DNA from 3 places in the Enterobacter cloacae complex sp. ECNIH7 genome. Region 3 is predicted to be linked to each of the others. Evidence: riboswitches for the same ligand, from Rfam matches in the RefSeq annotation. Region 3 holds a riboswitch; each other region holds the start of a gene.
What was found. A riboswitch is a leader RNA that binds a small molecule or an ion and turns the genes downstream of it on or off. The one in region 3 is predicted to bind thiamine pyrophosphate.
Positions count from the first base shown of each region.

Region 1: it holds a riboswitch for thiamine pyrophosphate, as region 3 does, so the genes downstream of both, thiB (thiamine ABC transporter substrate binding subunit) here and thiM (hydroxyethylthiazole kinase) in region 3, are expected to answer to the same signal.
Region 2: it holds a riboswitch for thiamine pyrophosphate, as region 3 does, so the genes downstream of both, thiC (phosphomethylpyrimidine synthase ThiC) here and thiM (hydroxyethylthiazole kinase) in region 3, are expected to answer to the same signal.

Region 1 is NZ_CP017990.1:808,031-814,587, forward strand. It holds gene thiP (thiamine/thiamine pyrophosphate ABC transporter permease ThiP) at 1-1,322, opposite strand, end outside; gene thiB (thiamine ABC transporter substrate binding subunit) at 1,298-2,281, opposite strand; TPP riboswitch at 2,313-2,413, opposite strand; gene sgrR (HTH-type transcriptional regulator SgrR) at 2,450-4,105, opposite strand; gene sgrT (glucose uptake inhibitor SgrT) at 4,194-4,346, shown strand; gene WM95_RS03920 (sugar efflux transporter) at 4,466-5,644, shown strand; gene WM95_RS03925 (cytochrome b/b6 domain-containing protein) at 5,693-6,274, opposite strand; gene WM95_RS03930 (cation diffusion facilitator family transporter) at 6,381-6,557, opposite strand, start outside.
Region 2 is NZ_CP017990.1:254,612-261,168, forward strand. It holds gene thiH (2-iminoacetate synthase ThiH) at 1-587, opposite strand, end outside; gene thiG (thiazole synthase) at 584-1,354, opposite strand; gene thiS (sulfur carrier protein ThiS) at 1,356-1,556, opposite strand; gene WM95_RS01255 (HesA/MoeB/ThiF family protein) at 1,540-2,295, opposite strand; gene thiE (thiamine phosphate synthase) at 2,282-2,923, opposite strand; gene thiC (phosphomethylpyrimidine synthase ThiC) at 2,923-4,818, opposite strand; TPP riboswitch at 4,897-5,008, opposite strand; gene WM95_RS01270 (Rsd/AlgQ family anti-sigma factor) at 5,063-5,560, opposite strand; gene nudC (NAD(+) diphosphatase) at 5,656-6,429, shown strand; gene hemE (uroporphyrinogen decarboxylase) at 6,468-6,557, shown strand, end outside.
Region 3 is NZ_CP017990.1:3,266,574-3,273,130, forward strand. It holds gene WM95_RS16055 (ADP-ribosylglycohydrolase family protein) at 1-165, shown strand, start outside; gene WM95_RS16060 (PfkB family carbohydrate kinase) at 162-1,115, shown strand; gene WM95_RS16065 (GntR family transcriptional regulator) at 1,089-1,835, opposite strand; gene thiD (bifunctional hydroxymethylpyrimidine kinase/phosphomethylpyrimidine kinase) at 1,878-2,678, opposite strand; gene thiM (hydroxyethylthiazole kinase) at 2,675-3,445, opposite strand; TPP riboswitch at 3,481-3,577, opposite strand; gene WM95_RS16080 (YadA C-terminal domain-containing protein) at 4,192-5,265, shown strand; gene WM95_RS16085 (hypothetical protein) at 5,479-5,940, shown strand; gene WM95_RS16090 (glycoside hydrolase family 32 protein) at 6,025-6,557, opposite strand, start outside.

The DNA.
Region 1 (6,557 bases), 2.5 Mb from region 3:
GACTGGCACAGCAAACCGTAGCGGCTGTTGACGTCGCGCATCGGGTTTTCCAGCACCTTAAGCGCGTAGGGGATGGCCATTAAGGCGTTGGTAAAAATCACAATGCCATCGGCGCTTTCCGGCAGGCCGATGGTGCTGTTAAACAGTAAAAAGAAGCCCGTCGCCAGCACGATGCCCGGCATCGCCAGAATCAGCATGCCCGTCAGCTCCAGCACCTGCCCGGCCTTACGGGCCTGACGCGCGTAGAGTTCGCGGCTGCTCCACAGCAGCATCATGGTCAGCATGACGCACAGTAACCCTGCCGCCAGCGCGATACGCAGCGAGGTCCAGGTCGCCTGCCAGAGGACGGGCTGTTGCAGGACGGAGATGAGATTGAGGTTCAGTCCGTCAACGATAACGGCCATCAGCGGCGGCAGCAGAAGCAGAAGCGCCAGCGCGATCAGGATAAAATCGGTAACGCGGCTGTGCAGGCTGTCCTGCGGATCGCGCCAGCCGGTTATTTGATTACTGCCAGCGGGAATGGCTTTACTCAGCCGCTGGCTCAACAGGACCAGCACAAGGCAGCACGCCATCTGCACCATCGCCAGCAGCGCGGCGCGACCGGGATCGTAGTCGTAACTCAGCGCCTGGTAAATCGCCAGCTCAATAGTGGTGGCCTGCGGCCCGCCGCCGAGCGACAGCACGGTGGCAAAGCTGGCAAAGCAGAGCATAAAGATTAACGCCGCGACGGGCGGGATCTGGCGGCGCAGCCACGGCCATTCGACAAAGCGGAAGAACGACACGCCGCGCATGCCGAGCTGAGCCGCAATCTGGCGCTGTTCACCGGGAATATTTTCCAGCGCCTGCAAAAAGAGGCGCGTCGCCATCGGCATATTGAAAAACACGTGCGCCAGCAGAATGCCCTGCAGTCCGTAAGGCGAGAATGACCATTCCAGACCAAGCTGGCCGAACAGCGAAGCCAGCCAGCCCTGGCGACCGTAAACGCTGAGGATCCCAAATACCGCCACCAGCACGGGCAGGATCAGCGTCATGGCACAAAGGCGAAGCAGCGCCTCTCTGCCTGGGAAGCGCCGACGATACAGCGCGCGCGCCAGGAAAATAGCCGGGATCGCCGACAGCAGGGCAGAGAGAGACGCCTGCCAGAAGGAGAACCGGATAACGTGCCAGAGGTAGCTGTCGTGCCAGAGGGCGAGCAGGTCGCTCTCTGGCGCGTTGAACCACAGTGCAAGAAAAGCCCCCAGGCTGACCGCCACCATCACTGTGGCGGCGAGCAGCCCGGGAAGTAACCAGCCGGGAATCAACGGCTGACGGCGCGTTGCCATTCACTTACCCATGCTGCACGCTGCGCGGCGACCTGCTGCGGCGTAAACTCCAGCGAGGTGTTTGGTTTGGTCAGCTGCTCGAAACCTGCGGGCAGCGCAACGTTCGTAACCGGATACATCCAGTTGCCTGCGGGAATCGCATTCTGGAACGCCGGTGAGACCATAAACTTCAGGAACTTCTCGGCCAGCTCCGGCTGTTTGCTGGCGGCGGTACGCGCGGCGACTTCCACCTGCAGATAGTGCCCTTCAGCAAAATCAGCGGCAGCATAGTTATCTTTCTTCTCGGCGATGATGTGGTAGGCCGGAGAGGTGGTGTAGCTCAGCACCAGGTCGCTTTCGCCTTTCAGGAACAGGCCATAGGCTTCGCTCCAGCCTTTGGTGACGGTGACGGTTTTGGCGGCCAGTTTCTGCCACGCCTCCGGCGCTTTATCCCCATAAACCTTTTGCATCCACAGCAGCAGGCCCAGGCCTGGCGTGCTGGTGCGCGGATCTTCATAAATCACGCGCCATTTCTGGTCACTTTCGACCAGCTCTTTCAGGCTCTTCGGCGGGTTTTTCAGCTTATTTTTGTCGTAAACAAAAGCAAAGTAGCCATAGTCGAACGGCACAAAGGTGTCGTTTTTCCAGCCGCCCGGCACGTTAACGGCATCTGCCGCGACGCCGCTTTTGGCAAACAGTTTGGTCTGCGAGGCGGCTTCCAGCAGGTTGTTATCCAGCCCGAGCACCACGTCGGCCTTGCTGTTTTTCCCTTCCATGCGCAGACGGTTGAGCAGCGATACGCCATCTTCCAGCGCCACGAACTTCAGTTCGCAGTTACAGTCCGCTTCGAAAGCTTTTTTAACTACCGGGCCAGGGCCCCAGTCGGCAGAGAAGGAGTCATAGGTGTAGACCGTCAGGACGGGCTTCGCAAAAGCAGGCAGCGCAAACAGCGCCAGCAGGGGGAGAACTTTTTTTAACACTTTGCACCTCAAAGTTGAGTGGCAAAGGATTTTGAGAGACAGCCTCAAATCCCTTCGCCGGCGTTATCCGGATCAGGTTCGACGGGTATTATCTCAGCGCACATCTTTGATGCAGCACCCCGTTGAGAACGGCGCTATTGTAATGATTTGGTGAATATTACGAAAGCGTTATGGCTCCGGCGGCGCAAACCAGGCGGATTTAAAATCAAACCAGCCCAGGGTGTTCATCCGCAGGCCGCGCATGCTGCGCTGGCCCTGGATCATCAGCCAGTGGTGGATCAAGGGTACGATCGCCTGCTCGGCCAGCAGCTGCTGGCACCACGCTGCAAGATTCATTTCGCCCGCGCGCCACAGGGCGGCGTCCTGCTGCCAGTCACGGTCGATGCAGTGCTGGATCAGCGGGACTTCATACAAATGCGAGAAAAGGGAAAAATCGAGCGGCAGGGTAAAGTTGGCGCTGTTGAGCCAGATATCACTGGCGATCTCCCCCTGATGCCATTCGTCATAGTCCACTTCCCTGACCTCTAACCTGACCCCCTCGGCTGCCAGCAGCCGGGTCATGATTCTGGCGATAAAACGATGCTCCACGTGCTCGCGGTAGTAGGTCAGGGTGATGGACTCCAGCCCTGCGGGTTTGTCGCAGTGAACCGGGCGGGCGTGGTGCCAGCGCGGAAGCAGGCCGTACGCCGGGAACCAGTATGTCTGGTACTGCTCTTCCGCATGGTAAATCAGATTGGAAGGGGACAAAACGTGGCTGATCCACTTGCGGACGGCCTGATTTGCCCCACGGTGGGTGCGGCGGTCAAACAGGAGATAGTAGCATCCCTCCTCCAGGCGACTCTCCACGGCTTTTTCTCCCGTGGTGGGGCCTTCCAGCGTCAGCCCGCAGCTCAGGTCTTCATTGAGATCCGGCAATACCCAGACGTTCACTTCGTCGATCAGCGCCCGATAGCCAAAGTAGTCGTCGAACGCGCGGATTTTCAGCTGGTTGCTGTTATTGCGGGACACGGAGTAAGGCCCGGTGCCAATCGGCAGGCTGGCAAAGTTGTTCATTGATTCCCACTCGCCGGGCAAAATCATCGACGGCACATAGCCCAGCAGCCAGGGAAGCCACTTATCCTGCTGCGACAGCTCAATATCCAGCGTCCAGTCCGTGGGGGAGTGGACGCGGGAAATATGCGAGTAGAGCGGGAGCCTGCGGGCACGTTCCAGAGAGGCGATGACGTCGTGCATTTCCAGCTCGCGGCCGTGGTGAAAATGGATGCCGGGGCGTAAAAAAAAGCGCCAGTGAAGCGGGGAAACCTGCTGCCAGTGGTGCGCGATATCCGCCTCCAGTTCCCCGTTTTCCTCATTTATCCGCGTCAGGCCGCTGAAGATTTGCCGGGCCATGTGGGTTTCAGAGCGGCGTAAGGCCGTGCCGGGCAACAGATTTTTCATCGGACGGTAGTAGAGCACCCGCAGAATGTGTCGGCCCTGACGAAAGCTGCGCCCGAGATGGGAAACCAGCATCTGGCGCACGGCGGCTTTGTCGCCCACCAGTTGGACCAGTTGATCGATGCGATCCTGCTCGAGCAGATCTTCCGCGCGCTGCTGCTGCAGCGCCAGCCCGGTATAGAGGAAAGTCAGCCGCGAGCGTTTGCCGCGTCCCGCCTCCGCTTCCCAGCTTAACCAGCCCTGCTGCTGCATGGTGTTGAGCAGCGTGCGCATATGGCGGCGGGAGCAGCTAAGCAGGTCAGCCAGCTCGTTGAGCGTGGTCTCCTGCGATTGCCCCTCGCAGCACTGCCAGAGGCGGATAAACTGTTGTTGCAGACGACCGGAAGGCATAAAAGGGGAACTCCTGACAAAAAACCAGCAATTTATTTTTCCCTATATTAGGCCAATAATTCTCCCCGATGAAGCGAGGAGGTAAATTATGAAGAGGTCTACCGCACGTCAGTTCTATCAGCAGTACTTTTCAGCGACAAAAGGAGCGTCCTGGCTGGCCCGCCGGTGTGCAGAGCAACGGCTGAAAACGTTAGAAGAATTGATGCAGTGGGACGTTACAGCCCCGACCTCTTCCCGCTAACTCGCCTCGATCATGTGTGACTGAGTATTGGTGCTTATCACCCGCCAGCAAAATGTTTTTGCTGGCTTTTTTCGTTTACTATTCACCCAATTTCGATTCGCTTTCACAAGGACTTGCGCATGCTGTGGTTGATGACGATGGGGCGACGCCTGAACGGCGTGTATGCCGCTTTTATGCTGGTGGCCTTTATGATGGGCGTGGCGGGGGCGCTGCAGGCGCCGACGCTGAGCCTGTTTCTCAGCCGCGAGGTGGGGGCGCAGCCGTTTTGGGTCGGCCTGTTTTACACCGTTAACGCCATTGCCGGGATCCTGGTCAGCCTCGCGCTGGCGAAACGATCGGACAGCCAGGGCGATCGCCGCAGGCTGATCCTCTTTTGCTGCGCCATGGCCGTGGGTAACGCGCTGCTCTTTGCCTTCAACCGTCATTATCTGACGCTCATTACCTGCGGCGTGCTGCTGGCATCGCTGGCGAACACCGCCATGCCGCAGCTGTTCGCGCTGGCCCGTGAATATGCGGATAACTCGGCGCGGGAAGTGGTGATGTTCAGCTCGGTGATGCGCGCCCAGCTTTCGCTGGCGTGGGTCATTGGTCCGCCGCTGGCCTTCATGCTGGCGTTGAACTACGGCTTTACCACCATGTTTTCCATCGCCGCCGGGATTTTTGTCATCAGCCTGGCGCTTATTGCCTTCGCGCTGCCGTCCGTGGCGCGCGTCGAACAGTCGACGGATAAACCTGTCACCGAAGTGAGCGGCTGGCAGGACAAAAACGTCCGCATGCTGTTTATTGCCTCCACGCTGATGTGGACCTGCAACACCATGTACATCATCGATATGCCGCTGTGGATCAGCAGCGATCTGGGCCTGCCGGACAAGCTCGCGGGGATCTTAATGGGAACTGCCGCCGGGCTGGAAATCCCGGCAATGATTCTGGCGGGTTACTACGTTAAGCGGTTTGGAAAGCGCAGGATGATGATCGTCGCCGTGGCGGCCGGGGTGCTGTTCTACGCGGGGCTGATCCTTTTCCATTCGCGGGAAGCTTTGCTGGCTCTGCAGCTGTTTAACGCCGTGTTTATTGGGATTGTTGCCGGGATCGGCATGCTCTGGTTTCAGGATCTCATGCCCGGCCGTGCCGGCTCGGCGACCACGCTTTTTACCAACAGCATTTCAACCGGGGTGATTCTGGCGGGCGTGATTCAGGGGGCGCTGGCGCAAAGCTACGGCCATGCGTCTGTCTACTGGATGATTGCGGCGCTATCCGTCGTGACGCTTCTGCTGACCTGCCGCGTAAAAGACGTGTGATCGGATGAACGAAACGGAGCCCGGGAACGCCGGGCTCTGTGAACCGTTTTATTCTGAATACTGATATTTACGCTGCGCGCGTAGCGTCAGGTACATATGAACGAGGCCCATGAAGCCGTGTGCCCAGAAATATGTCTCAATAAAGACCGTCAGGAATTTATGCAAATCCAGGACGGATTCCGTGACGGACGAAACCGGCCCGAGCGTGGCGTTCAGCACGTACCAGGCCGCGCCGCAGAGTGCAACGCCCAGCAGCGCCAGCACGCCCAGACCTTGCACCGTTGCCGCCATACCGCCAGCATGCGCGTCAGGAAGCTGACGCTGCGCGAGGGTGCGAATATCGTCAACAATTCCGCGAAAATCCAGCACCAGCAAGGCGAAGTAATACTTAAATCCGCGCTGGGTTAACATCCATGCCATCATGGCAATGCCACAAAAAATTAAACCAAATCCGGAGATAACATGGATCCAGGTGACAATTCCGTTCAGCCCGGATTCGTGGAGGGCTTCACTTTCGGTGAAATTAGAATTGATAATCTGGGCCAGGACCAGTACGGCCACAAGAATGTGCAGTATGCGAAGAAAAGGCGTTTCTTTATGGGGAAGCGTATCGCGTAATGTTGGTTTCATCGCATTTTACCTCAATAATGAGAGAGCTGATGCGATGCAGTGTGACGCAGATTAATTAACGAAACCTTAACGATCGGTTGCGTCACACTGTATTTATGCGTTTCGATTAGCGGGCAGGATCAATATGCGTCATCACGTTCAGCACATTGAATTTTTGCATCACGTTATTTCTGGCATTAACGGCAATCTGATGTCCTTCTTTTACGCTTAATTCGCCGTTTACTTCCAGATGAACATCGACAAGGGCTAAATCACCCATCTTGCGGGTTTTTAAATCATGGAG
Region 2 (6,557 bases), 2.1 Mb from region 3:
TTCAGGTGGTGCCGGGCGTACGTCGCCTCGTGGTAGGTTTCCTGATAGACCATGACCCCGTCCAGCCCGAGGGTTTTGAGCTCCGCGTACTCCTCCTGCGCGAGAGGCTGTACTTCCATCTGCAGCGATGCAAACTGACGGCGAATGGCGGGAAGGTGCTGACGGAAATAGTCCATTCCCACCTTTCCCTGATGTTCGCCCGTGACCAGCAGAAGATGTTCAAAACCCATTTCACGAATGGCCGCACACTCACGGGCAATCTCATCTTCATCGAGCGTTTTACGCTTGATGCGGTTGCTCATGGAAAAACCGCAGTAGGTGCAGTCATTGGCGCACAGGTTTGAGAGATAGAGCGGCACGTAGAAGCTCACCGTGTTGCCAAAACGCTGGCGGGTGAGCCGCTGTGCTCGCTGGGCCATCGGTTCGAGGTACGCGCTGGCCGCCGGGGAGAGCAGAGCCATCAGATCCTCGCGGGTCAGATGGCGGGCATTCAGCGCGCGCTCCACGTCAGCCGCCGTTTTGCTGTTGATGCGAAGGGCAATGTCGTCCCAGTTAAGCTGGCGCCAGCGCTCGGTAAACGTGCTCATGAGATCGCCTCCAGAAAACCGGTCAGCGGGCTGGTGGCCTGCGCCTGGAAACTGCGCGAGCCAGGACCGGACTCCCTTGCCAGCAGGCCAGCCTCTACGGCCATGCGGAACGCACGCGCCATCATGACCGGATCGTCGGCAACCGCGATGGCCGTATTGACCAGTACCGCGTCGGCGCCCATCTCCAGCGCCTGCGCGGCATGGCTGGGCACGCCAATGCCCGCATCAACCACCACCGGTACGGTAGCCTGCTCAATAATGATTTCCAGCATCGCGCGGGTTTCCAGCCCCTGGTTGGAGCCAATGGGGGCGCCCAGTGGCATGACGGCGGCGCAGCCGACCTCTTCCAGCCGTTTGCACAGGACAGGGTCGGCGCCGCAGTAAGGCAGGACGGTAAACCCTTGCTGCACCAGCTTTTCAGCCGCTTTCAGCGTTTCGATGGGGTCGGGCAGCAGCCAGCGGGCGTCAGGATGAATTTCCAGCTTCAGCCAGCGGGTGCCGAGCGCCTCGCGGGCCAGCTGCGCGGCAAAAATCGCCTCTTCGGCTGTTTTGGCACCGGAGGTGTTGGGCAGCAGCGTGACGCCAGCCTCCAGTAAAGGCGCCAGAATGGCGTCGCTGTGATGACGCAGATCCACGCGCTTGAGCGCCAGCGTCACCAGCTGGCTGCCGCTTTCGCGAATGGCATCCACCATCAGCTGCGGCGAGGCGAATTTTCCGGTTCCGGTAAACAGATGTGAATCAAAGACTTTATCGGCAATACGTAACATCTCAGCCCCCTGCGATAACCTGAAACAGCAGGATCTGGTCGCCTTCATTGACCTGCTGGTTTTCCCACTGCTCGCGCGGCAGGATCTGTTGATTGAGCGCCAGCGCCGTTCCCGGCTTGAGCTGGCGCAGCTTGTCGAGCAGTACCGCAACGGTGAGACCGTCGTCGCATCTCATCGGCTCATCGTTAAACAGAATGCGCATCGCGGCCTCCGCATACCGGGCAGCGGCTGGCGCGGTGTAATGCCAGATGGCGCCAGCCGCTGGAGCGGGCATCGAACAGCCGCAGCGTATTGCGTTCCGTCTCCATGCCGCTGAGCAGCTTGATGGCCTCCAGCGCCTGCATTGTGCCCATTACGCCGACCACCGGACCAAGAATGCCCGCCGTACGGCAGTTGCGCGCTGGCTCTGCATCATCCGGCCACAGGCAGCGATAGCAGCCCTGCGACCACGGCGGGGTCAGGACCATCATCTGCCCGCCGAAACCCACCGCGCTGGCCGTGATAAGCGGCGTATTATTTGCCACGCAGGCGGCGTTAATCGCCTGGCGCGTCGCCATGTTGTCCGTGCAGTCCAGCACCACGTCGGCCAGGGCGACCTCACGGCGCAGATTGTCACCGCTGAGCCGGTCCTGCAGGGCAATCAGCTCAATATCCGGGTTGAGCTGGTTCAGGCGCTGCCGGGTAATTTGCGCTTTCGGCTGGTTGATATCCTCGGTGGTAAAGAGGATTTGTCGCTGCAGGTTGCTAAGGTGAACCTCGTCGTCGTCGGCCAGCACCAGCGTACCGATACCTGCGCCTGCCAGATAAAGCGCGGCGGGCGCGCCTAACCCGCCCAGACCGACAATTAACACCCGGCTGGCGAGCAGCTTTTGCTGCCCGTCGATGGCGATATCTTCCAGCAGGATCTGACGGCTGTAGCGCATAAAATCACGATCGTTCATCACCCGCTCCTGCCAGCTGTAACAGCTGTTCGGTGGCGAGACGCCAGTCTGCGGCCTGGGTGATGGCGCTGACGACGGCGATACTGCCGACGCCGGTCTCCAGCACCGCCGGGGCGCGTTCAAGACTGATTCCACCGATGGCGACGGTGGGGTAATCGGCAAGGCGTTTAACGTGACTCGCCAGCTGCGTCAGCCCCTGCGGTGCGGAGGGCATCTGCTTGGTTTGCGTCGGGAAGACGTGACCCAGCGCGATGTAAGAAGGACGGGCCGCCAGCGCCACGTCGATCTCCATGTCATCGTGCGTTGACACGCCAAGACGCAACCCGGCTTCGCGGATAGCGCTCAGATCCGTTGTTTCCAGATCCTCCTGACCCAGATGCACGCCGTACGCCTGGTGCTTAACGGCCAGCCGCCAGTAGTCGTTGATAAACAGACGGGCGTTATGCCGACGCCCCAGCGCGATGGCGGCAACCACATCGGCTTCTACCTCGTCGTCGCGTTTATCCTTGATGCGCAGCTGGATCGTTCGAACGCCTGTCTCCAGCAGGCGCTCTATCCACTCCACGCTGTCCACCACCGGATAGAGCCCTAAACGGTAGGGGACGGGCGGGAAATCGGGCTTATACATTACGCCTCCTCTTTTTTGAGGTAGATTTCGCCGCCTTTGGCGCGGAAGGTCTCAGACATGTCCGCCATACCCACTTCAATGGTTTGCGCGGCGGCGTAGTCGCGCACCTCCTGGCTGATTTTCATCGAGCAGAACTTCGGTCCGCACATAGAGCAGAAGTGCGCGACTTTGCCTGACTCCTGCGGCAGGGTCTCGTCGTGATAGGCGCGGGCGGTGAACGGGTCCAGCGCCAGGTTGAACTGGTCTTCCCAGCGGAATTCGAAGCGCGCCTTCGACATGGCGTTATCGCGGATTTGCGCGCCCGGGTGGCCTTTGGCCAGATCAGCCGCGTGGGCGGCAATTTTGTAGGTGATCAGCCCCTGCTTCACATCCTCTTTGTTTGGCAGGCCGAGGTGCTCTTTCGGCGTCACGTAGCAGAGCATGGCGCAGCCGAACCAGCCGATCATCGCCGCCCCAATGCCCGACGTGAAGTGGTCATAGCCCGGCGCAATATCGGTAGTCAACGGCCCCAGGGTGTAGAACGGTGCTTCGTGGCAGTGCTCCAGCTCCTCGGTCATGTTGCGGCGGATCATCTGCATCGGCACGTGGCCCGGACCTTCAATCATCACCTGCACGTCATACTCCCAGGCGATTTTGGTCAGCTCACCCAGCGTGTGCAGCTCGGCAAACTGCGCTTCGTCGTTCGCGTCGCGAATAGAGCCCGGACGCAGGCCATCGCCCAGCGACAGAGAGACATCGTACGCGGCGCAGATTTCGCAAATTTCGCGGAAGTGCTCGTAGAGGAAGTTTTCCTGATGATGTGACAGGCACCACTTCGCCATGATGGAACCGCCGCGCGAGACGATGCCGGTCAGACGCTTCGCGGTCATCGGCACGTAGCGCAGCAGCACGCCCGCGTGAATGGTGAAGTAGTCCACGCCCTGCTCGGCCTGCTCCAGCAGCGTGTCGCGGAACGCTTCCCAGGTGAGGTCTTCGGCAATGCCGTTGACCTTTTCCAGCGCCTGATAAATCGGGACGGTGCCAATTGGTACCGGGCTGTTACGCAGGATCCATTCGCGGGTTTCGTGAATATAGCGTCCAGTGGAGAGGTCCATTACCGTGTCCGCACCCCAGCGCGTGGACCAGACCAGCTTTTCCACCTCTTCTTCGATGGAGGAGGTGACGGCCGAGTTACCGATGTTCGCGTTGACCTTCACCAGGAAGTTGCGGCCGATAATCATCGGCTCGGATTCCGGGTGGTTGATGTTGGCAGGGATAATTGCGCGCCCGGCGGCCACTTCGTCACGCACAAACTCCGGCGTGATGTTCTCCGGCAGGCGAGCGCCAAAGCCTTCACCCGGATGCTGATAGCGCAGCACTTCGCTACGGATGCGCTCGCGACCCATGTTTTCGCGGATGGCGATGAACTCCATCTCCGGCGTGACGATGCCCTGGCGCGCGTAGTGCAGCTGGGTCACGCATTTGCCCGCCTTAGCGCGTTTTGGCGTCAGCAGGCCGGTAAAGCGCAGCTCGTCCAGACCGTCGTCGGCCAGGCGCTCTTTAGTGTATGCAGAACTCAGGACGTTCAGCTCTTCGCAGTCGTTACGCGCGTCAATCCACGGCTGGCGCAGCTTTGCCAGACCCTGCTGGACGTTGATAGTAACAGAGGGATCCCCGTACGGGCCGGAGGTGTCATACACCGGCACGGCTTCGTTGTCTTCGTACTGCGGGTTATCTTTGCTGCCGCCGATAAGCGTCGGGCTGAGCTGAATTTCGCGCATTGGGACGCGGATATCGGCCTGCGAGCCGGAAATGTAGATGCGTTTCGAGTTCGGGAAAGCGGTGCCTTCCAGCGTGTCGATGAAGTGTTGGGCCTGTGCGCGCTGTTCGCGGCGGGTCAGTTTTGCAGTAGACATAGCTCATTCCAAAAGTGAAGGACATGGCTTGTCAGACGACGGATGAAGCAAGAGAGGATCGCCCTCAGGCGATACAACAGCAGTGTGACTCTTGTTCCCTTCGCAGGTATTAGCCTGATCAGGTTCCGCGGATCCCGAATTAACGGTCTCAGCCCGCGCTTTCAGGCGCTGGGCACTCCGACAAGAAAAATCCCCCTCGTGAGAGGGGCGAATGGTTGTAAATTACTCGTTAACGATGAAGAACTCAAGCAGGGCGCGCGACGTTCTCTTCGTTACTGATGTTCAAATCGTTGTCCAGCACGAGGGCGATCAGCTTATCTTCCAGCGTGAATCGCTCTTCCAGCGCTTCGCCGAGGTCGGATAGCGCCTGCTGAAATTCAAGATAGTTATCGTGGTCGATAGCGTTCTCGAGCGCGGAATCATAGTAATCCATGATCTGCTGGGTGTTGGCTTCCAGAAGCGGATAGAGCTTGCTGGCCGCTAAATACGGCGTTGTCCCTTCCATTTCGCGGATAATGCGTTCATAAATATTGAAATGGCCGTCGGACAGATAGTCGACCAGGCCCTGACAAAAATCATCCAGCGCTTTTTCGTTCAGTCGCATAAACGATTCTTTGCCAGGCTTAATACCGACCAGATTGTAATAAGCCACGAGTAGATGCTTGCGTACATGTAGCCAGCGATCCACCAGTTTGTTATTTCCTCTAACGCGCTCAGTCAGGCTTTGCAGCTGGTTTAACATGGTCGACTCCGCAAAATGTAGGATTGAATCTGCTTATCCAGAATGTAACCACAATGCTAACAACATGTCAGTGAAGCGAAGGTAGTGCAATAGATATGGATCGTATTATTGAAAAATCAGATCTTGGTTGGTGGATCGTCAGTCACGAACAAAAATTATGGCTTCCTGCCGGGGAAATCCCCTACGGTGCAGCTGAAGCGTTCGATCTCGTTGGACAGCCAGCGCTACAGATCGGCGAGTGGCAGGGTGAGCCCGTGTGGTTGATCCAACAGCCCCGCCGCCAGGATATGGGATCGGTGCGCCAGGTGCTGGATCTGGACGTAGGGCTGTTCCAGCTGGCGGGGCGCGGCGTGCAGCTGGCCGAGTTTTACCGCTCGCATAAATACTGCGGCTACTGCGGTCATACCATGCGCCCGAGCAAAACCGAGTGGGCGATGCTCTGCAGCCACTGCCGCGAACGCTACTATCCGCAGATTGCGCCGTGCATTATCGTCGCTATCCGCCGGGAGGATTCCATCCTGCTGGCGCAGCATACCCGCCATCGCAACGGCATTCACACCGTGCTGGCCGGCTTCGTCGAGGTGGGCGAAACGCTGGAGCAGGCGGTGGCGCGCGAGGTGATGGAGGAGAGTGGGATCAAAGTGAAGAACCTGCGCTACGTCACCTCCCAGCCGTGGCCGTTCCCGCAGTCGCTGATGACGGCATTTATGGCCGAATACGACAGCGGCGAGATCGTTATCGACCAGAAAGAGCTTCTGGACGCGAACTGGTATCGCTACGACGATCTACCGCTGTTGCCTCCGCCGGGCACCGTGGCGCGTCGCCTGATAGAAGATACCGTGGCGATGTGTCGGGCCGAGTATGAGTAGTGTTACACTGAGGCCATGACGCTTAAGGAACTGCAAAAATGACCGAACTGAAGAACGATCGTTATCTGCGTGCGCTGCTGCGCCAGCCCGTTGATGTCACCCCGGTGTGGATGATGCGCCAGGCGGGA
Region 3 (6,557 bases):
ACCGACACTATTGGCGCGATGGCGACGGCCATCTGCGGCGCGCTCCATGGCGTGCAGGCGATTGACCCGGCGCTCAAAGCCGAACTCGACGCCGTCAACCGGCTCGATTTCGGCCACTATAGCGAGAAACTGCTGCACTACCGGGAGCAAAGGGAGGGCGTATGAGTTCATTTGCCCAACGTCTCGACACCCTGCACGCCACGCGCCCGGTGACGGTGCTGGGCGCGGCGGTGATAGACGTCATCGCCGACGCCTACGCCCTGCCCTGGCGCGGGTGCGATATCGAGCTCAAACAGCAGGGCGTGAATATTGGCGGCTGCGCGCTGAATATCGCCATCGCCCTGAAGCGGCTCGGCATTACAGCGCAAAACGCCCTGCCCGTGGGTCACGGGGTATGGGCGGACATCATCCGCAACGCCATGGCGAAGCAGGATCTGCACAGCGCCATCGAGGCCGAAACCGGCGATAACGGCTGGTGCCTGGCGCTGGTGGAGCCAGACGGCGAGCGCACCTTTATGTCCTTTAGCGGCGTGGAGAACCAGTGGCAGCAGCGCTGGCTTGATGTGCTTAACATCCCGTCGAAGAGCCTGGTCTACTTATCCGGCTACCAGCTGGCCTCGCCGTGCGGCGAGCTGCTGACACGCTGGCTGGAGGGGTTGCGGGACGTGACGGCGTTTATCGATTTCGGCCCTCGCATCGCGGATATCCCCGACGCGCTGATGGCGCGGATTATGGCCTGCAGGCCGATCGTGTCGCTCAATCGTCAGGAAGCGGAGATCGCAGCCGAACGACTGGGCGTAGCGGCTGAAAACCTGGGTGCGGAGTGGCAGCAGCGCTTCGGCGCCGCGCTGATTGTGCGGCATGATAAAGACGGCGCCACATGGTATGACGGTGACGTCTCGGGCGTTGTTCCGACGTTCCCAGCGACGGTTGTGGACACCATTGGCGCAGGCGACAGCCACGCGGGCGGCACGCTTGCCGGGCTGGCGGCGGGATGGTCACTGGCAGACGCCGTTCTGTTGGGGAATGCCGTGGCGTCCTGGGTAGTCAGCCACCGCGGCGGGGACTGCGCCCCGACTCGCGACGAATTATTCCTCGCACACAAAGACGTATAGATCGCTGCGACAGTAGCTGATGCTGTACTCAATCGGCCGGTGCTGTTGGTCAAGCGCAACCTGCTTGATCACCAGCACCGGTATTTTTTCGTCCATCTTAATGTGCGCCTGAAACTCGCTGTCCGGCATGCGGGCGCTAACCCGTGAACGGGTGCGCTGCGGGAAGATATTCTGGCTGCGGAAGTAGTCGTACAGCGAAATGCCAATCGCATCCGGATCGGGAATGAGGCCAACCGGCACCCAGGACTCTTCAATCGACACCGCATCGTCATCCACATAGCGAATGCGCTTGAGCAAAAAGACCTCGCTGTCCGGAGGAATCGACAGGTGGTTTGCGACCTCTTCCGGGCACTTCACCACCCGCTTGTTGACCCACAGCGTATTAGGCTTTTGGCCGCGCAGCACTACCTGCTGGGAAAAACCGCGCGCCTCTTTCAGCGAATATTCAAAGATATTGTTGATTTGCGTGCCATAGCCACGGGAGCGCGTCACCACGCCCTCTTCCTCCAGCGCCTGCATCGCCTTTCGCACAGTGATGCGCGACACCCCGGTTAACTGGCTCAGATCGCGCTCGCCGGGCAAAATATTCCCGTGCTCCAGCACCCCGCTGCGCACCGCGTTTTTTACCGTTTCGGCAAATTTCAGGTACAGCGGCGTGTTGTCAGGCGCGGCGATCCGTTCATTCAGTTGAGCGATTAACCGGGTATGCGCTTGTTCCATCTCTGTTTTCTCAGGCGTGGTGTTTCCTGCCAGTATACTGGGTTACCACCATGCATGAAAATGATGAACCGGCCCAATACCGTGACCCACTTCCAGAGTATCGGCTTTTGCCAGCGCCGCCGAGAGCCAGGTTTTCGCTTCGCGCACCGTATCGGCCCAGCCGCCATGCCGCGGGCGCAGCGCCGCCAGCGCGGCGGAGAGCGTGCAGCCCGTGCCGTGGGTGTTTTTGGTCTGCACGCGCGGCGCGGTAAAGCGTACTTCGCCGTCGCGGGTAAAGAGCCAGTCCGGGCTTTCGGCATCATCCAGGTGCCCGCCTTTCATCAGCACCGCGCCGCAGCCCATTGCCAACAGCGCGTTTCCCTGCGCTTTCATCTCGCGTTCAGTTTGCGCATGCGATGTGCCTAACAGCGCGGCGGCTTCCGGCAGATTGGGCGTGATAAGCGCCACCTGCGGCAGTAGCTTTGTACGCAGCGTCTCCACGGCGGAGGCGGAGAGCAGCGGGTCGCCGCTTTTCGCCAGCATGACGGTATCCAGCACCACGTTTTGCACCTGATAGCGTTTAAGCCGCTCGGCCACCGCTTCCACAATATCCGTCTCGGCCAGCATGCCGATCTTGGTGGTATCGATGCGCACGTCGCTGAACACAGAATCCAGCTGCGCGGCAACAAAATCCGGCTCGATACGATAGACCGACTGCACGCCGCGCGTGTTTTGCGCCACCAGCGCGGTAATGACCGAGCAGCCGTACGCGCCAAGGGCCGAGAAGGTTTTGAGATCGGCCTGGATACCCGCGCCGCCGCTGGGATCGGTGCCGGCAATGGTCAGGGCGTTAATCCGTTTCATGCCTGCTCCTCCAGCGTATAGAGCGCATCCAGAAACGCGCTGGCAAAACTGCCAGGCCCACGTGACTGCGCAACGGCCACCGTTCCGGCTCGCTTCATCCATCCGCAGGCGGCAGCGACGTTATCCATCCGGTCGCCAGGCAGCGAGCAGCTCGCCGCCACAACGGCAGAAAGCGCGCATCCGGTTCCCACTACGCGCGTCATCAACGGATCGCCGCCCGTTATCGTGCGGGTGCGTTGCCCGTCAGTGATGTAATCCACCTCGCCGGTGACGACCACAACGGCATTGGTCTGGCGAGCCAGCGCCTGTGCGGCGGGCACCGCGCTGGCTGCGGTATCGGTTGTATCAACGCCGCGCCCGCCCGCGCTCATTCCGGCAAGGGCCAGAATTTCGGAGGCATTGCCGCGAATGGCAGCCGGTTTCAGGGCAAGGATTTGATGGCAAAAACGGGTGCGGAACGTCAGGGCGCCCGCGGCAACCGGGTCCAGCGTCCAGGGCTTGCCTGCAGCCACCGCGCTTTCTATTGCCCGACGCATCGCCTGGGCACGCGGCGAGGTCAGCGTACCAACGTTAATCAGCAGCGCATCGGCGATGCCGGCAAACTGTTCAGCCTCTTCGGCCTCAATCACCATCGCGGGTGATGCGCCAAGCGCCAGCAAAACGTTGGCCGTGAAGGTCTGTACGACATCGTTGGTCATACAGTGGGTCAGCGGAGAACGGGTTCGGAAGTGGTGTAAAACGCGTAAATCGAGCAGGTCAGGCTGCATGGTTTCGCTCCTGCCTTGCGTGAAGAAGCGATGACCGGGAAGGCATCTGACTTCCCTACGCTGGCATTATCCAGATCAGGTAATACGGGTATTTCTCAGCCTTCACAAGGAAGGGCACCCCGAGTCAAAATACTTTTAAAACAATGATTTATTGAAATCAATGTTCTCAATCAGTGTAACCGTGGCCACAGGTCAGGCGCAAGGGGTTTTGATTTATCACGGCAGCGATCGCGTTATGAATCTCCCTAAACACTTTTTCGCTAGCATCTTCAACATAAATATTTTTTCCTGGTATATCCCGTAACAAAAATGAGCTGATTTCATTTCATTCGAAGCTAGCGAAAGATTCGATAATAAATAATCGGCAAAAACCCATAAATTTACATAAACTGTTATGTGTATTATTAACCAATTTTAATCAAAACACTTAAATACATTTAATGTATTGGTGTTTTATATCTAATTTGGCTCTCATCCATCATGAATCGCTATCTTATTGTATTATAAGATTATTAAGCCGAGCTTTTCTGGAATGACTCGTTTAGCTATTCCTGCTATTTATGATTTAGATCAATAATCAAAATTACACATTCATAGATAGTTACTGCACGTTACGAAATAAGTTATCAAACAAAAATTTTCAACGTTAATTGTGAATTATTTCAGATATAACAAGACGTTGTATCTTCCCGCCAGGATAGCGCCCTTACTTTATTTTTTCTTGTAGTGATGATGAGAGCTTTAAAATGAACTATTTAAATACAACAGCTATCGCTGTTTTTGGTTTTGTGTTTGCTGGTTCAATGAATACTGCAAATGCTGCGGAAGTAAACATAAACCTTGACGATAACGTCAACAATCCAGGTGCTCACATTCAAATTCAGGGTACCGATAAAACCGCCTATAACCTTGATAACATCGAGGGGAGTAACATTAAGCAAGACGGGCAAATCTATAACCTTCAGGGCGATATTGACAGAGCAAATACAGCTATTAATAAAGCACAAGATACAGCTAACACTGCTCAAGATGGCGTAAATGCTAACACTCAAGCTAACGCTATCCTTAATCAGAAAATCGACGATTACAAAGCAGATCAGACAATCACTGATAACAAACAGAATATATTGATTGATAACACTAATAATAAAGCAGATGCGGCTTTACAAGGCGTTATTACTAACGGTCAAGCAATCATTGATACAAACACGAGAGTAGATAAAACTGACATCACCGCGACCAATGCGAACAACAAAGCAGACGCCAACACTCAAGCGCTAGCAAGTAAGGTCGATAAAAGCATTTTCAACGCCGATCAGGATAGACAAGATCAAGCACTTCAGGATGCCTCTGGCAAAGCGACTCAGGCATTTAATACGGGCGCTTATGCGCAATCTTTAGCTGTCGATGCACAAACGGTAGCCGCAGCGAATAAAGCTGCTGTTGCTACCGTTCAGTCACGCCAGCAAACACAGGAAGCGACGATTCAGAATCACAGCGCACAATTAGCGAATCATGAATCACGTATTACTGCGTTAGAGAGTCAAAATAACGCTAAGTTCTCTTCTCTGGAGAATCAGCAGAATGAGGATCGCAAGGAATATCGTGCTGGTATCGCTGGCGCTGCTTCTCTTGCTGGTTTGCATTACGTTGATACAGATAACGCGGTTGCCGTCGGTGCTGCCAACTTCAAAGATGCGCAAGGTTATGCAATCGGCTACCGTCATAAGTTCGCTGAGAATGTAGCTGCTACTCTCTCTACATCAGGTACATCCAACGGTGATGAAATTGTTGCGGCATCCGCATCTTACGGATGGTGATGTTACAATATTAAAACAAAATGCCAGTGAGCTAAAAAAATCGCCCATGAGTTTTAATCAGCTGGCTATAACTCAATACATTGCTGCTCGCAAATAAAATGACAAAGTACATTTTTATCTCCGCTGTTTTGTATCTCACTTTTATTTTATTAGGGATATGGATCGGCTTGATGTTAGGCACCTATATTTATAATTGCAATTACTGAGGCAATAATGAAAAAGTTAATGATGATAGCGGCTGTATTATCTCTTGCTGCGTGTTCCTCACCAGCGCAACGGATGGCGGATTGTCAAAGCAAGGGGGTGAGTAAAGACGCTTGTTATATTGCAGAGCAAAACCGCACATCAGCCATTAACGCTGCTGCAGAAAAACAGGCTTTGGAGAATGCTGCTCAACTTGCACAATCAGCACATAAGCATTTTCCTGAAGGCTGCACTCAGGTTATGGATGCTGCGGGTCGTTGTGACAGCAAGCCTGCCAAAGCAAGCGGCGATGTTAAACAGTTTTCAGGTGAAGCGGATCGCGTTATGAATAAGCCAATATCTGATGCTGCTGAATATCTGCTTTCGAAAGGCTGGAAGCCAAATAAGGGTTTATGGCACAAGGATAGCTATATTATGCAGCTGGTTGTCGAAAAAGAGAGAGTCGTAAACGCACAATTATCAAAAATGTGATCTTAGGACTACGCTCCCTCCTGATAAGATTTACATAGCCCCATTTGTATGGGGCTTTATTTTAGCTCATGACTAAATACAGATTTACTCTAACTGCCACGCCCCGCCATGAATAAGCGACGCTCCCCCCGTCCAGGCAAACAACGCCAGCTCGCGGCAGTCTGCATCAGGATAAATACGGCTGCTGAGGCACGCCTCACCCTCGTTAACAAACACTTCCACGGAAGAGTAGTCAAAAAACAAGCGCAGACTGAGCACGCCGTTCAGGTTAAGCGCGACGCTTCTGGTGCCGCACAGGCCATACTGTGGATAGTGTCGCTCCAGCACAAGGCGCTGCATTTGCGCATCAACATAGACGCGTAACCCGTCGCCGAGACGAATGCCGTATTGCTCCGCGCTGCTATTCGCGCAATCCCATTGCAGAATGACCTCCATCGCATCGCAGTGTTCAACCAGAGTCATCTGCTGGTTATTAAGCGTACTTACCGGCCAGGGGAACCATGCTCCGCGCAGGGTTTCAACTTCTCTGGCCGGCCGCATTTGCAGGCGGTTATCCACACTAAGCGTCAGCTCGCGCGGTAAGGAGAGCATGCCTGCCCAGCCATCCTGCTGTTCCG